DNA from 3 places in the Arthrobacter sp. KUASC02 genome. Region 1 is predicted to be linked to each of the others. Evidence: riboswitches for the same ligand, from Rfam matches in the RefSeq annotation. Region 1 holds a riboswitch; each other region holds the start of a gene.

Region 1 (4,907 bases):
TCAGAAGGCCGGCATGGCCCTGGCCGCCACCGGACTGGTGCTCACCGTGACCGTCCCGTCGACGGGCCCCATGATGTCCACTGCGGACACCGGGAATGCCGGCGTGGCCGCTTCGGTTGCGGCGCAGCCGGAGGTTTCCGCCGCTGCCGGCGCCAAAATCGACTTCAACCGCACCTACGTTGCCACCAAGGGCGATCCCGACGGCAAGCTCAAGCAGCTCCTGAGCGCGCAGTCCGCGGGCACCATCACCCGCGCGGCTTCCGCCGGGAGCCTTGGGGCACCGCTGGAACACCTGGTTTCCGCGTCGCCCTTCGGTTTCCGGGTCAGCCCGATAACCGGCGGAGCCGGTGAGTTCCACCGGGGCCAGGACTATGCGGCACAGTGTGGCACCAGCGTCCTGGCTGCCGCCAGCGGAACGGTCACGTTCACCGGCTGGCACCCCTACGGCGGCGGCAACCGCGTGGTGATCGACCACGGCAACGGCCTCGAAACCACGTACAACCATCTTTCGTCGTCAAGCGTCCAGGTCGGCCAGAAGGTCAGCCGAGGCGAGGTTGTGGCCCTCAGCGGGACCACCGGCGCCTCCACCGGCTGCCACCTCCATTTCGAAGTAATGGTCAACGGCGAAGTCGTCGACCCCACCGGCTGGCTCTGACCCAAACGATGGGTCGCTCTCGCATTCCTGTGACATGCCGTGACCTGAATGTGACATTCGTTCGGAATTCCTGTACCGTTTAGAGCACGCCAACTTTTCCGAAGTTGGCGCTCTTGAGTGGATTGCCTAACTCTGCCACCGCTCAAGGTCCGTTCGCATGACATCGTCTGGCAGAGGCGGGGGAACCAATTTTGGTCTTCGCAAGAAGACCTTGGGGTTAAGTCGCAAAAGCTTCCCAGGAAGCCGAGCGGCCGGGTGACTCCCATCCGAATCCGACAGCTCACCTCGTAGGCATTGGGAGAGGCTACCTTCGTGTCTACACGCAACACTTCTGCGCGCCACCGTGCGCAAACGGTTCGTACGAACCCGTTGAACTCCGTGTCCAGGGCTGTTACTGCCAACGCCGGGACCGTAGGTCGCCAGGCGGCTGTGATCGCAGCTGCGTCCGGACTGATCCTCAGTGTTGGCATGCCGGCAAATGCCGCCGATACCAACCTGGGTGTTTCCGCTTCGACGGAGTCCGGCTCTCAGTCAGCCCAGCTGGCCGTAACCGCTGAACCGACAGCGACTGTTTCCTTCGAGCGTCCGTCCGTCACCACGACGGCAGCGCCCAAGATTGAAACCGTCCGGGCACAGTCCACCGGTGCCGACGCCAGCGAGACCTCCGCAGCAGCTGACGGGGAAGCAAAGGCCGGCAAGCTTGCCGACGCCGCCTCCTCTGCAGCAGCATCGGGCCTCGCCGCCATCGCGTACACCGGTATTGGCAGCGCCTACGTCTGGGGCGGCACCACCCCCAGCGGCTGGGACTGCTCAGGCTTCACCCAGTGGGTCTACGCCCAGGCCGGCATCAGCATCCCCCGCACCAATGCATGGACCGCCATGACTCCCACCGCCACCCCGGCGCCGGGCGACCTGGTCATGCAAAACGGCGGTGCGCACGTTGGCATCTACGTCGGCAACGGCATGATGATCAGCGCGCTGAACCCGTCGCAGGGCACGATCCTGCACGCTGTGTCCGCCACGGGCACTTCCGCGTTCTACACGCTTCGCTAGAACACGCGGCGCTTCGCTCCATCACGGGTTTCCCGTCGCTGAAGCGCGCGTTCTTCGCTAAATAAACCTGTTCGGGCCGTTCCGGCTTACCCCCAAGATGCCGGAGCGTCCAAAAACCGCGGCCTGCCACGCAGTCTGAGGAAAACGAAAGAGAGAAATAATGACTACTCGTGCGATCGCACGGCACCGCGCCGAGGTTACCAAAACCAACTCGCTTGCTGTCATTGCCAAGGCTGTCGGCGACAACGCCGGCGGCATGGGCCGTCAGGCTGCGGTTATCGCTGCAGCTTCCGGCCTGGTCCTGACCAGCGGTATCGCAGCCAACGCTGCCGACACCAACGTTCAGCGCGAAGCAACCTCTGCTTCCACCCTGGAAGTGCAGTCCTCTGCTCCGGCCAACATCTCGGCCGCTTCCAGCATCGCCATCTCCTTCGAGAAGCCGGCTGTCTCCACCTCCCCGGCTCCGGTCGTCGAGGCTCCCAAGCCCGTCGTTGAGGTTCAGGAAGCTGCTCCCGAGGCTGCTCCGGTTGCCGTTGCCGCGACCGTGTCGGCCCCGGCCGCCCCTGCAGCTGCAGCCCCCGCCGCCGCCAGCGGAAACGGTGCCGCGATTGCCGCTGCCGCCTACGCCCAGCTGGGTGTCGCACAGGACTGCACCGCCCTCGCCACCAACGCGCTTGCAGCCGTTGGCGTCAACTACCACGGCTGGCCGGCAGGCTACCTGTCCCTGGGCCGCACCGTGAGCGCCGCTGAGGCACAGCCGGGCGACCTCGCGTACTACCAGAACGGCGGCATGGGCATGGCCCACATCGCTGTCTACGTTGGCAACGGCCAGGCCGTCCACGGCGGCTGGAACGGTGGAACCACCTCGCTGTTCAGCGTCAACGTTGGCTCCGGCCCGGTCTTCATCCGCGTCGGCGGCTAATACCCCGGTTCACGCGTAACAAAAGGACCCCTGCCTTCGGGCAGGGGTCCTTTTGCGTTTCCGGCAGGTGAATTTTTGCCGACACGGAGTCTATGGTAATGAGCCGATTCGGCGATAGGCCACTTGAGTGTTTACTCTTGTGTTGTCGATCCATAGCCCGGACAAGCAGAGGGCAGCCGGCCCTCGAGCCCCTGACGGGTGCGGCCGTGAAGAGGTATGTGCATGCGCACTCTCGTTCTTAATGCTGGATATGAACCGCTGGCGGTTGTGACCTTCCGCCGGGCGCTGGTTCTTGTGCTGACCGGAAAAGCTAGCGTAGTGGCCGAAGGCGACGATCCTGTCGTCGGGCCGCAGGAGATCCTGGGCCGTCCGTCCGTGATACTCCTGAACCGCTACATCCGGCCCCGGTACAACACCATCACTGCTGTGAGCCGCCGGGGCGTGTTGCGCCGTGATGGCCACCGCTGCGCCTACTGCGGGAAGGCAGCACACACCATTGACCACGTCCACCCGAAATCGAGGGGCGGTGCCGATTCCTGGGAGAACCTGGTGGCCGCCTGCCTTCGGTGCAACAACGTGAAGGGCGACCACACGCCCGCCGAGATGGGCTGGAAGCTCAGGTTCGTCCCCGCGCCTCCGCACGGCACCATCTGGCAGATCAAGGAACTGGAAAAGCCCACGCCCGCGTGGGACCCTTTCCTCCTGCCCGAATCCGCCGCCTAAGGTTTCACGGTTCCTAAGGCTGCACGGTTCCTAAGGCTGCACGGTTCCTAAGGCTGCACGGTTACGCGGTGTCGGCCTGCATGGCTAGGCTGGCACTGTGGAGTTTGATGCCTTAATACTGGCCGGCGGGCGGTCATCGCGCCTGGGTGGCGTGCCCAAGTCCCAGTTGGTGTACGACGGCGCCACCCTCCTGTCGCGGTCGCTCGCGGCAGCCGCGGGGGCGGAAGCGGCGGTGGTGGTGGGACCCGATCCCGGCGGACTGCCCGCCGGTGTCCTGTCATGCCGGGAGGAACCCGCGTTTGCCGGCCCGGCGGCGGCCATAGGCGCCGGCCTGGCCGCCCTGGACCGCGCACGCGGTCCGTTGCGCGCAGCGACGACCCTGATCCTGGCTTGTGACATGCCCAAAGCCGACCAGGCCGTTGCCGCACTTCTGCTCGCCCTGGCGGAGGACAGCAGCGCCGCGGCCGGCTCCGCGGGAGTCATGTCCGCTTCGCCTGATGGCCGCAGACAGCCGCTTGCCGGTTTTTATGGCACAGCTGCGCTACAACGTGCCGTGAACGAACTGGGGGAGAGTGGAGGCCTGGCAGGCGCTTCAGTCTTCGCCCTCCTTGCTAGGCTTGACGTGCGGACTGTTACCGTCCCCGCCGGTGCCACGGACGATGTGGATACCTGGGACGATGCCACCGCGCTAGGGGTATCCCGCCAGGGGTCATAAGCCACCGTTGGTGGGACCGGGCGGTGGTACTGCAACTGAATTTGAGTTTGGAGGCAACGGTGAAAAGCCAGGACGAAACGCTGGAGGACTGGTGCCGGGCATTGCTGCAAGCCTTCGAGCTGGAGGACGTCGAGGTGGACGTCAATGAAGTCTTGGCGCTGGCCGGGGTTGCGGCCCACTCTGTGGTCCGTCCTGCGGCGCCGCTGACCACGTTCATCGCCGGCTTCGCGGCGGGTATGGCGTCTGGTTCGGGGCAGGCCCCGGACGCGGTTTCAATGCAGGCCGCCATGGGCGTGGCGCGGGCGCTGGCGATGGATTACGCCGCGGCGGATTCCGCCGCGGCCACGCCGCAGCCCGATGACGGACCGGCCGTCAGCAGCGGGAACCCCGGCGCATGACGGCTGCGCCGCCGGGCGGCGGGGACGCCGCCAGCGACGTACCTGAAAACGGGGAACCCTCCGAGGGTCCCGGCACCGCGGAAACGGGGACTGCCGAAACCGGTACTGCCGACACCGGCCACACCCATTTGGCGCACACCTGGCAGGAGGCGCGGCAGGCGTCATTCGACTCCGCAACACCGATCCCGCCGGGGCCGGTGCCGCTCAGGACCGCGCTCGGCCGGACGCTTGCGGAGGACGTCACCGCGCTCCAGGACATGCCGCACTACGCTTCATCGGCCATGGACGGCTGGGCGGTCAACGGAAGCGGGCCGTGGATCCTCGCGGAGCCCGGCCACCGGTTGGCACCCCACCAGGCCAGTCCCATCGTCACCGGCGGCCTGATTCCCCCTGGTGCCAAGGCTGTGCTCCGCAGCGAAAGCGGCGCCATGGCAACGGATG
Region 2 (4,907 bases), 1.7 Mb from region 1:
AGAGTACGAGCCTCGGGGCGGGGATAACAGGGCCGTTGCGCACTGGAAGTTCGAGGGTGCACGGCTGGGGAAACGACTGAACTGGCCATATCTCGGGACCGAGGGGGACCTGCAATGGCGGAGGAGAAACCCACCAACTGGTGGGCTACGCTGCCCGGCTTGCTGACCGCCGCAGCAGCTGTGATCACCGCTCTGACGGGGCTGCTGCTCGGGCTGGGACAACTGGGGGTGTTCGACGCCGGCCGGCCGGCGGCTTCGACGGCGAGCGCCTCCGGTACGGCTTCCCCGGGCGCTTCTGCCGGCACCGTACAGCCAGGGGCTGGTGCGTCATCGTCCGGGTCCGGCTCCGGCAACGGAAACGGCGCGGAGTGGAAGGTAACCCTGCCGACCGAGCGCACGTACCGGGCCGCCGACGTCGAATATGAAATTCTCAGCGCGAGTGCGCGCCCCGATGTGTCCGGCAAAATCGCACTGACCCTCACGCTCAGGTGCACCAACCACGGCCGGTATGACCTCAACTTCTGGGACTCAACGTTCAGGCTGAACGTCAGTGGCGTCAGTTACTCCCCCGACCCCGGCCTGAACGAGCTGGTGGCGGGCGATTCGAGCAAGTCGGGTGACGTCCGATTCACCGTTCCGGCGGACACCCGCGACGCGCTGCTGCGCATTAAATTTGCGGAAGGCGAGAGCTCGGCCCGGCTCGCCGTCTCGCCGCCCTGAGGAAACTGAGGAACTAAGGAAACTGAGGAAACCGAGGAAACCGCGAGCCCGGCCGGAGTGTGAATACGCGGAAGGCCGGCGACCTGCTGCCCCCAAGGCAGCTGATCGCCGGCCGTTGCGCCCGCACTGTGTGCGGGTTACGCCCCCGCTGGTGCGCCCGCTTGATGAAGCGGCGGGGAGTCTAGGCTCCGGGGCGGACGAAGGTCACGCCGCCGGTGGCCGTCAGCCAGGAGAGAGGGTGCGTGACGGTGGCGTTTACGCCGTTCATTCCGCCGCTGATCACCTGGCCGTCGCCGATGTAGATGCCGACGTGGCCGGACTGCACCACCATGTCACCGGGCTGGGGCTCCCCCACCACGGAACCGTAGTTCATGAACTGCATGGGCCCGAGGTCGCCCACCGGAATACCGGCTGAGCCAAGGGCCTTTTCCACCATGGCGGTGCAGTCCTGGGTGATGCCCAGCTGCGCGTAGGCGGCAGAAACCATGGCCGCATTGACACCGCCGGCAGCAGGCGCAGGGGCGGGAGCGGGCACCGCGGCCTGGACCTGCACGGAAACAGCGGGAGCAGCAGGCGCCGGAGCTGCCGCGGGGGCGGGGGCGGACGCCACTGCGGGGGCAGGCTCTTCGACCGGCACCTCCACAGGGGCGGGCGTGGTGCTGACGTCCGGGCGTTCATAGCTGATCCTGACGTGGGAATCAGCGCTGAGCGGTGCACCCACCTGGGCATTGTTGTCAGGGGCGGACGCCGGAGCTGAGTCACGTTCCGCAGGGGCCTCAGCGGCCTGTGCAGCCATGCCGCTGGACAGGACCAGGCCCGAGGCAGCGGCTATGACCGCAACCTGCCGGCCCACCCTGCTCCGACCCCCGGCCGAAGTGGCCCCGGAGCGCCCCGCGGGCGCGGTTGAGCGATGATGAGCGGGCAGTTTACGTGAAAGCATGAATTAACCTCTCCCGATGCCTGCGAGGTTAGCTGTCGGATTCGGATGGGAGACACCCGGCCGCAGCGGCCGTCCGCAGTGCGGATGGCGTGCGGCTTCACCCCGAAGACCTGCCCAAACTATGCAGGTCAAAAGTGGTTTCCCCGTCCCTGCCGGATGGTTTTGATCGGATCCCGGACCGCGGCAGGGTTAGGCAATCCGCCCGGGAGTGCCGGTATCTGAGACAACGGGCACCGTTCCACCGTACGTGGGTCACCGCCGGAATGTCACATCAAGGTAACGGGTCCGCCGGGCGCTCCCCTGGCACCGCTGCGGCCCGACGCAGGCGGCCCCCCGCAGGTAGCGGTACTCCACATATACTTGGATCCGCGGTTTGTCAAATTCGAGTGTTTTCCATTGACGCCGCGAGGCGTAGTCTACGTGCATGTTCTTGCGGGGGGACTCACATGCCTGGAGGAATCATGCGTTGGTCAAATCGCCCTGTCCACAACCAGCCACGCCATGTGGCGGAACTCCCGGCGCCTACCGCCGGGCATAGGAACAACCGGCGCTGGGTCGCCATCCTCGGAGCGCTGCTGCTGGCCGTCAGCACGGTAGCGGGCGTCGCCGGCACATCGAAAGCCGCGGGACCAACCATCGTCAGCCTCACGTTCGACGACGGCCTCGCCAGCCAGTTGGCCGCCGCGCAGGAGCTGAAAGCCCACGGCCTGGTGGGAACCTTCTTCATCACCACGTCCTTTGTGGGCCAGTCCGGGTTCCTCACCCAGGCGAACCTGCAGACGCTGGCCGCCGACGGCAATGAGATCGGCGGACACAGCGTGACCCATCCGGACATGACAACGCTCAGCGCAGCGGCTGCAAGCGCGGAGGCCTGCAACAGCAAGTCGACCCTCGAAGGCTGGGGCTTCACCGTCCGCAACTTCGCCTACCCCTTTGCGGCGGAGAATGCGACGGCACGGTCAGCGGTCAGCGGCTGCGGATATTCCACGTCCCGGGGCCTCGGCGACATCCGCTCTCCCGCCAGCTGTGCCGGCTGCCCCGTCGCCGAAACGCTGCCGCCGCCGGAACCCATGGTCACCAAGGCACCGGACCAGGTGGCCGCGACGTGGAGCCTGGCGGACCTGCAGGCCACCGTCACCAACGCCGAGACGACCGGCGGCTGGCTGCAGCTGACCTTCCACGAGATTGCCAACGGAACGGACCCGTCCCTGTCGATCAGCCCTGCACTGTTCAAGGAATTCGTCACGTGGCTGGCCGCGCGGACAGCAAACGGTACGACGTCGGTCCGCACAGTCGCGCAGGCATTGGGCCAGTCCCCGGTGTCGTCACCATCGCCCTCACCATCGCCCTCACCTTCGCCGTCTCCGTCTCCGTCCCCCTCGCCGTCGCCGTCGCCGTCGGGCTCGTTCACGGACGTTCCGGCGAACGCACAGTTCTTCACGGAGATCAGCTGGCTCGCCTCGCAGGGGATTTCCACCGGCTGGATTGAAGCGAACGGAACCAGCACCTACCGTCCGGCGCTCGCCGTCAACCGCGATGCCATGGCCGCCTTTATGTACCGTCTCGCCGGAAGTCCGGCGTTCACACCGCCCGGCACCTCGCCGTTCATCGACGTCACGCCACAAACGCAGTTCTACAAGGAAATCTCCTGGCTATCGTCGAGGGGCATTTCCACCGGCTGGGATGAAGGCAACGGCGCCAGGTCGTATCGGCCGCTACAGACAGTGAACCGGGACGCCATGGCTGCCTTCATGTATCGCTTTGCCAGCAGCCCCGCCTACAACGCACCGGCCAGTTCCCCGTTTAGCGACCTGGTCCCGCAGACGCAGTTCTACAAGGAGATCACCTGGCTCGCGTCAATGAACATCTCCACCGGCTGGGATGAAAGTAACGGCACCAAGACGTTCCGTCCCGTCCAGCCCGTGAGCAGGGATGCCATGGCGGCCTTTATGTACCGCTACAACACCGCCTTCCCAAGGTAGGACACGGCATGGAGCGGAATTCCAGGTGAAACACTATTGCGTGGCGATCTGCCAGCTGAGCGATCAGCCACCGGAGGACTTCGACGTCAATACCGAGCTCCTGATCCTTGAGGGCAAGGAACTCCATGTGGCGACGTGGGACGCGGAGCCGCGGGACGGCGGCTTCGACGTCCTGGTCCTCAACGACCGCGTGAGCGCCCTCGGGTTCATGGTGGTCACCGACTGGGAGTTCCTGGAAGGCAGGGCCTACGCGGTGGTGGAGCGACGGGCCGGCGGCTGAGGGGCATCCGCCCGCGACAGCACGGCCGCCCGCCTCAGCCACGGATCCGGATCCCCCGCCCAGCGGTCCAGCACAACATCCGCCCTCGCCCTCGCCTGCCCTTCCAGCCCTGCGATCAAGGGACGGACGACGTCGTGTGCGAGGGGGTCCGCCAGCTCGCCCAGTTGCGCCTCCCGCACAAAGCCCTCGATCCGGGTCAGGTCGGAGTTGTCCAGGAGGGCAACCCGGGACTGCAGCAGGACAACCGCCGCCAGCCGGCGTTCGAAGACGGGCACCGACCACAGCTCGGTGCTGAGCGCGGTAATGTCATCGTGCGCCAGGTCGCGGTGGCGGCGCAGCATGTCGCGGACGGTCCCCCGCACGGCACCCACCGAGGCGCCGTAGTACTGAAGACCGTCGCCGAACCGGGCCTGTGCTTCTTCTGCCCGAAGCCAGGAGCTCTCACGCTGCAGCGAGGCATCCACGAAGTCACAGGCATCAGTCACCCCACCATTCTGCCGTTCCCGCCGGTGGAAGACCGAACTCCGGAAGGCGTTTCGTCGCGGGCTACCGCGGGCAACCGATGCGGCCGCTAGGGACAAGGTAGTCCTCCGGTCCTGCGGCGTGAGATGCTCGGTCCCATGCGTGAACTGGTCGTTCTCGGCACCGCCTCGCAGGTTCCCACGCGGAGCCGCAACCACAACGGGTACCTGCTCCGCTGGGACGGCGAGGGCCTGCTCTTCGATCCCGGCGAAGGCACCCAGCGGCAGATGATCCACGCCGGCGTCTCAGCCAGCCAGGTGACGCGGATCTGCCTGACCCACGTCCACGGCGACCACTGCTTCGGGCTTCCCGGCGTCCTGTCGCGCATGGTGCTCGATGGTGTGCAGCACCCGGTGGACCTGCATTTTCCGGCTTCCGGCAGCGAGGTGGTCCGTGCCCTCGTGTCCCTCGCCTCACCCGGCCTCGACCTGCGGCTGCACCCGCACTCCGGACCGGGGCCGAT
Region 3 (4,907 bases), 210 kb from region 1:
CTCGTGAAGTGACCCGCGCCGGCGAGGAACTGCAGCTGACGGCCACGCAGTTTGAACTCCTCCGTTACCTCATGGAAAACCCCAAGCGCGTGGTCAGCAAAGCCCAGATCCTGGACCGTGTGTGGGACTACGACTTTGGCGGCCAGGCCAATATCGTGGAGCTCTACATTTCCTACCTGCGCAAGAAGGTGGATGCCACGCACCCGCCCATGATCCACACCGTCCGCGGCGCAGGCTACGTCATCAAACCGGCGGACTGAGGTGCCCACGCTTTCCGGCGAGATCCGCAAGGACCGCCGCCGCTGGCTCGATCCGTCCACGTGGCACCTCCGCACCCGGCTGGTGCTGGTGGCCATGGCGTTGCTGGTGGCCATCTGCGGCGCCATTGGCCTGTTCAGCTACGCGTCCATGGATTCCTTCCTGACAAAGCAGCTCGACGATCGCTTAAGCCAGGCCTCAAGGCTCTCCAACGAAGCGGGCAGGCCACGCCTCGGCAACCCGGCCGGCAGGCCCGACCCGCTGGAGGGCAAGGGCCAAGGAATCGGAACCCTCATTGCCCGGATCGACAACGGAAATGTCAGCACCGCCGGGTTCCTGGCCAACGACGCCACGACCGCATCGCTCTCGGCCGAGGACGACCAGGTGCTGTTGGCCCTCCGGCACGACGCAAGCCCGGTTGACCGGACACTGTCCACCGGCTCCTACCGCCTGGTTGCCGTGGAAGCGCAGTACGGGGACGTGATCGTCACCGGGCTCCCCCTCGATGAAAAGCAAAACACGCTCAACTCACTGGTGTGGACCATGGTGATCGTGTCGCTGGGAGGGCTGGTCCTGATCGGACTGGCCGGAACGGTCCTCATCCGCCGCACCATGAAACCGCTCGAGCAGCTGTCTGAGGTGGCCACGCAGGTTTCTAACATGCCGCTCGACGCCGGCGAAGTGGCACTGGCGGTCCGGGTACCGCCGTCGAACGCGCACCCCGGAACTGAAGTGGGCAGCGTGGGCCACGCCCTCAACCTCATGCTGGACAACGTGTCCAAGGCACTCGAGGCCCGGCAGCAGAGTGAGACGAAGGTGCGCCAGTTCGTGGCGGACGCTTCGCACGAGCTGCGCACGCCGCTCACTGCCATCCGCGGCTACACAGAACTGATGCGGATGACCGAGGACTTCACGCCTGACGGCAAGAAATCGCTCGCCAGGGTACAGAGCCAGTCGGAACGGATGACCACCCTGGTGGAGGATCTCCTGCTGCTGGCCCGGTTGGACGAAGGCCAGCCGCTCAAGATCAGCGATGTGGACCTGACGCAACTGGTGGTGGAAACCGTCAGCGACGAGAAGGTCATGGCGCCGGACCGCGTCTGGCAGCTTGAACTGCCGGACGAACCCGTTGTGGTCCGCGGCGACGCCAAGCAGCTGCACCAGGTCCTGGCCAATCTCCTCTCCAATGCCCGCAAGCACACGGACCCCGGAACCACCGTGGTCACCGGCGTGATGCGGTCCGCCGACGGCAGTGCCGTGGTGACGGTGACGGACAACGGTGCGGGGATACCGCCGGAGTTCGTCGACCGGGTCTTTGCCCGCTTTGCCAGGGCGGACGCCGCCCGCACCAGTCCGGCCCGCTCCGCTTCAGGTGCGGGCGCCGGCGGCGCAGCCGCGTCCGAAGGAACCAGCGGGCTGGGCCTGTCGATCGTGCAGTCCATCGTGGAAGCGCACGGCGGAACCGTCGAGGTAAATTCCCGCCCGGGCCGCACCGAGTTCGCCCTCCGCCTGCCCTGCGAGCCGCCGGCAGCCTAACTCCGGTTCCAGAGCGGCGAGCCAGCCGTTCCGGCGCAAGTCAACGCGCCGCCGTCGTGATCCTCGTTACCGAAATGTGACTTAAGCGCGATACTCCTGTACCGTTTTTAGAGTGCGGCCACCGTTCTAGCCGCATATCCGGATGGACGCCAAACTCTGCCGCTACCCGGATTTCCTCATGATTAGGCAGAGGCGGGGGACCCAGGTCTCCGGGCATCTTGCACAGCCGCCCTCGGGGTGAAGCCGACACGTGAAGTTCCGTGCGGCCGGATGACCTCATCCGAACCCGACAGCTAACTCCGCCGGCATCGAGAGGCAACCATGACTAAATCCACGCTAGAAGTACGTCCGGAGCGCGCTTCCGACGAGTCCAAGACGCCTGCGGAACGTTCGCGCCACCGCGCCGAGCCAGCCACCACCGCATCCCCATTGGCCCGGCTTGCTGCCGGACTGCAGGGTTCCGGCCGCCGCGCCGCTGTAGTAGCCACGGCCTGCGCCGTCCTGATCGGAGTCGGCGCCGCCGGCCAGGCTTCAGAACCTGCAGCCCCGGCTACGTCTGCAACCGGCGAAGCCAGCGCCGCAACCGCAAACGCCGAGTCGAAGCTCGCGTTCGAAAAGATCCTGGTATCGGCCATGCCCGCCCCGGCGTCCGTCAGCCTGGCAGCTCAGTCGTCCGACGTGCAGCCGGCACCGGAGGAGAAGTCCGCACCGGAAGCACCGGCACCCGCGCCTGCACCCGCACCTGCTGCGGCCCCGGCACCGGCTCCTGCCCCGGCACCGCCAGTAGCCGTGGACGACCCCGCAGCTGCCCAGGCGTACGCCGCCTCGCAGCTCGGTACCTACGGCTGGGCGGCCGACCAGATGCAGTGCCTGACCACCCTGTGGACCAAGGAATCCGACTGGAAGACTACAGCCACGAACGCCAGCAGTGGCGCGTACGGCATTGTCCAGTCCCTGCCGGCCGAGAAGATGGCCAGCGCCGGATCCGACTACCTGACCAACTTCCGTACCCAGATCAATTGGGGCTTGAACTACGTGAAGGAACGGTACGGTTCCCCCTGTGGCGCCCTGAACTTCCACTACGCCAACAACTGGTACTAAGCCGGCGCACCCTCGCCGGACTTGGTCCGCATGAGCCGAAGGCCCCGAATCCACGTGATTCGGGGCCTTCGGCTTTTTTGCGGGATTTGGCTCCGGCTAGTTCTTCCGATCGCTGCGCCCCCGTTCCCGGGGCCACAAGGTTTTCACAAGGTTGTGGAGTGACTCTGGGTCGCCGCCGCTTTCCATCGTCTTCCAAGCGGCGGCCGGCCCCCGGGCCGTCGTCAAGATGCAGGGAGCACAACAATGAAAAAATGGTTAGTTCCGACGGCCGTCCTGGCCTCAATCTTCGCGGCTGCCAGTCCGGCCGTTGCAGCCCCTTCCGGCCCGCCGATCACTGTGGACGGACCCGCTTCATTCATGAACTGTGGTTTTCTCGTCACCGGTGAAGTCACCGGTAAGGCCAAAAACATCACGACTCCCTCAGGGGACATCATCAGCACTTCTCCCGGGCTGAAGATCACCCTGACGGGGCCAAACGGAAAGCCCCTGAAATTGGTCATCACCGGAGTCCTCTTCTTTTCGTTCCCCAGCGAGAATGTGGTCGAAGTGAGAGCGACCGGCAATAACCTCCTCCAACTCCCCTCCCCTGACGGGCTCGTCCTCACGCGGGGGAATGTCAACTTCTCCGTGGACTCCGACGGCAACGAATTGCGGAGATTCTCCGGGGCCGGCACGGCAACGAACATCTGCTCGCTGTTGGGGCCCTGACGCACCATCCGCGGCGGCGGTGCGTCCACCAATGACGGTGGATGCACCGCCGCCGTCTCCTTGCCCGTTTCCAGACAACGGCAAAATCCCACAGGAGCTGCACAGCTTTGGCCTAAATCCTTCATATCCGCCGGTCGCATAGTGGAACCATGACGCTCACTGACCAGGCCGCGGGATCCATACTCCAACCGCAATCGCAGCCGCGGGCCGCCGTCGATCTTCCGTCCGGCAGCGTTTCGCCGCCCGCAACGGGGCAGACCCGCCGCGCACCCATCGACGCCAGAACCCCGGGGGATGCAGGAACTGCCCTCCCCGTTCTTGATGTGGTCATCCCTGTCTACAACGAGGAGCGGGACCTGGAGCGATCCCTGCGGCACCTGCACGCCTATCTGCTCGGCACCTTCCCGTACGCGTTCCGGATTACCGTGGCCGACAATGCCAGCACCGACGGCACGCTCAAAGCAGCTGAACGCATAGCCCGTGAGCTCCGCGAAGTCACCGTGGTCCGGCTGCCCGCGAAGGGGCGCGGCAACGCCCTTCGCAGTGTCTGGCTGGCTTCGCCGTCACCCGTTCTTGCCTACATGGACGTGAGTCTTTCCACCGACCTCGCGGCGCTCGCCCCGTTGGTGGCGCCACTCATGTCCGGGCACTCCGATCTCTCCATCGGAACCCGGCTGGCGCGCGATTCGCAGGTGGTCCGCAGCCCTTGGCGTGAGTTCATTTCACGCGGCTACAACCTTCTGCTGCACGTGCTGATGGGTGCACATTTCAGCGATGCGCAGTGCGGATTCAAGGCAATCCGCGCAGACGTTGCCCGCCGCCTCCTTCCGCACACCGCGGACAACGAGTGGTTTTTCGACACCGAGCTGCTGATCATGGCGGAAAGATGCAGACTCCGCGTGCACGAGGTACCGGTTGACTGGACGAGCGGTGCCGACGCGGGCGTGGACCTGGTGCAAACGGCCATCGCAGACCTCCGCGGCATGTGCCGCCTGACCCGCGACCTTGCGACGGGCCGCATTCCGGTACGGGAGCTTCGCGCCGATCTCGCCCGGGTTTAGGTCCCTTTACTGCGACGGCTACGCTTCCCTGAGCCACGCCATGGCTGCCTTGGGGCAGGTGAAATAGCGCGTTGGGGCGGCAGGAGCGTTAATGCTGAGGAAGAAATTGGCCATGGCCCGGTCCACCGGGGACGATCCGAGGAGCGCTACCCTTGCCACGGTGCTGGGACTGGCAAAGACCCGCCGGGCCCCGCGGCTCATGGACGCCGTCGCGGCCATATCCACCAGCATCGGAAATGACCG

Evidence for each region. Region 1 has a riboswitch for cyclic di-AMP ahead of AC6JAC_RS17845 (C40 family peptidase). Riboswitches for the same ligand answer to the same signal wherever they lie in the genome.
Region 2: another riboswitch for cyclic di-AMP. It lies ahead of AC6JAC_RS10245 (NlpC/P60 family protein); the one in region 1 lies ahead of AC6JAC_RS17845 (C40 family peptidase).
Region 3: another riboswitch for cyclic di-AMP. It lies ahead of AC6JAC_RS18780 (aggregation-promoting factor C-terminal-like domain-containing protein); the one in region 1 lies ahead of AC6JAC_RS17845 (C40 family peptidase).

The regions. Positions count from the first base shown of each region.
Region 1 is NZ_AP046053.1:3,883,061-3,887,967, reverse strand. It holds gene AC6JAC_RS17850 (M23 family metallopeptidase) at 1-655, shown strand, start outside; cyclic di-AMP (ydaO/yuaA leader) riboswitch at 804-963, shown strand; gene AC6JAC_RS17845 (C40 family peptidase) at 1,034-1,708, shown strand; gene AC6JAC_RS17840 (NlpC/P60 family protein) at 1,869-2,630, shown strand; gene AC6JAC_RS17835 (HNH endonuclease) at 2,853-3,353, shown strand; gene mobA (molybdenum cofactor guanylyltransferase) at 3,451-4,068, shown strand; gene AC6JAC_RS17825 (DUF6457 domain-containing protein) at 4,128-4,466, shown strand; gene AC6JAC_RS17820 (molybdopterin molybdotransferase MoeA) at 4,463-4,907, shown strand, end outside.
Region 2 is NZ_AP046053.1:2,227,642-2,232,548, reverse strand. It holds gene AC6JAC_RS10250 (hypothetical protein) at 115-720, shown strand; gene AC6JAC_RS10245 (NlpC/P60 family protein) at 902-1,660, opposite strand; cyclic di-AMP (ydaO/yuaA leader) riboswitch at 1,664-1,856, opposite strand; gene AC6JAC_RS10240 (polysaccharide deacetylase family protein) at 2,122-3,642, shown strand; gene AC6JAC_RS10235 (hypothetical protein) at 3,668-3,922, shown strand; gene AC6JAC_RS10230 (DNA alkylation repair protein) at 3,889-4,407, opposite strand; gene AC6JAC_RS10225 (ribonuclease Z) at 4,543-4,907, shown strand, end outside.
Region 3 is NZ_AP046053.1:4,095,307-4,100,213, forward strand. It holds gene AC6JAC_RS18770 (response regulator transcription factor) at 1-260, shown strand, start outside; gene AC6JAC_RS18775 (HAMP domain-containing sensor histidine kinase) at 262-1,794, shown strand; cyclic di-AMP (ydaO/yuaA leader) riboswitch at 1,942-2,116, shown strand; gene AC6JAC_RS18780 (aggregation-promoting factor C-terminal-like domain-containing protein) at 2,116-2,895, shown strand; gene AC6JAC_RS18785 (hypothetical protein) at 3,117-3,395, opposite strand; gene AC6JAC_RS18790 (dolichyl-phosphate beta-glucosyltransferase) at 3,753-4,664, shown strand; gene AC6JAC_RS18795 (DUF7793 family protein) at 4,683-4,907, opposite strand, start outside.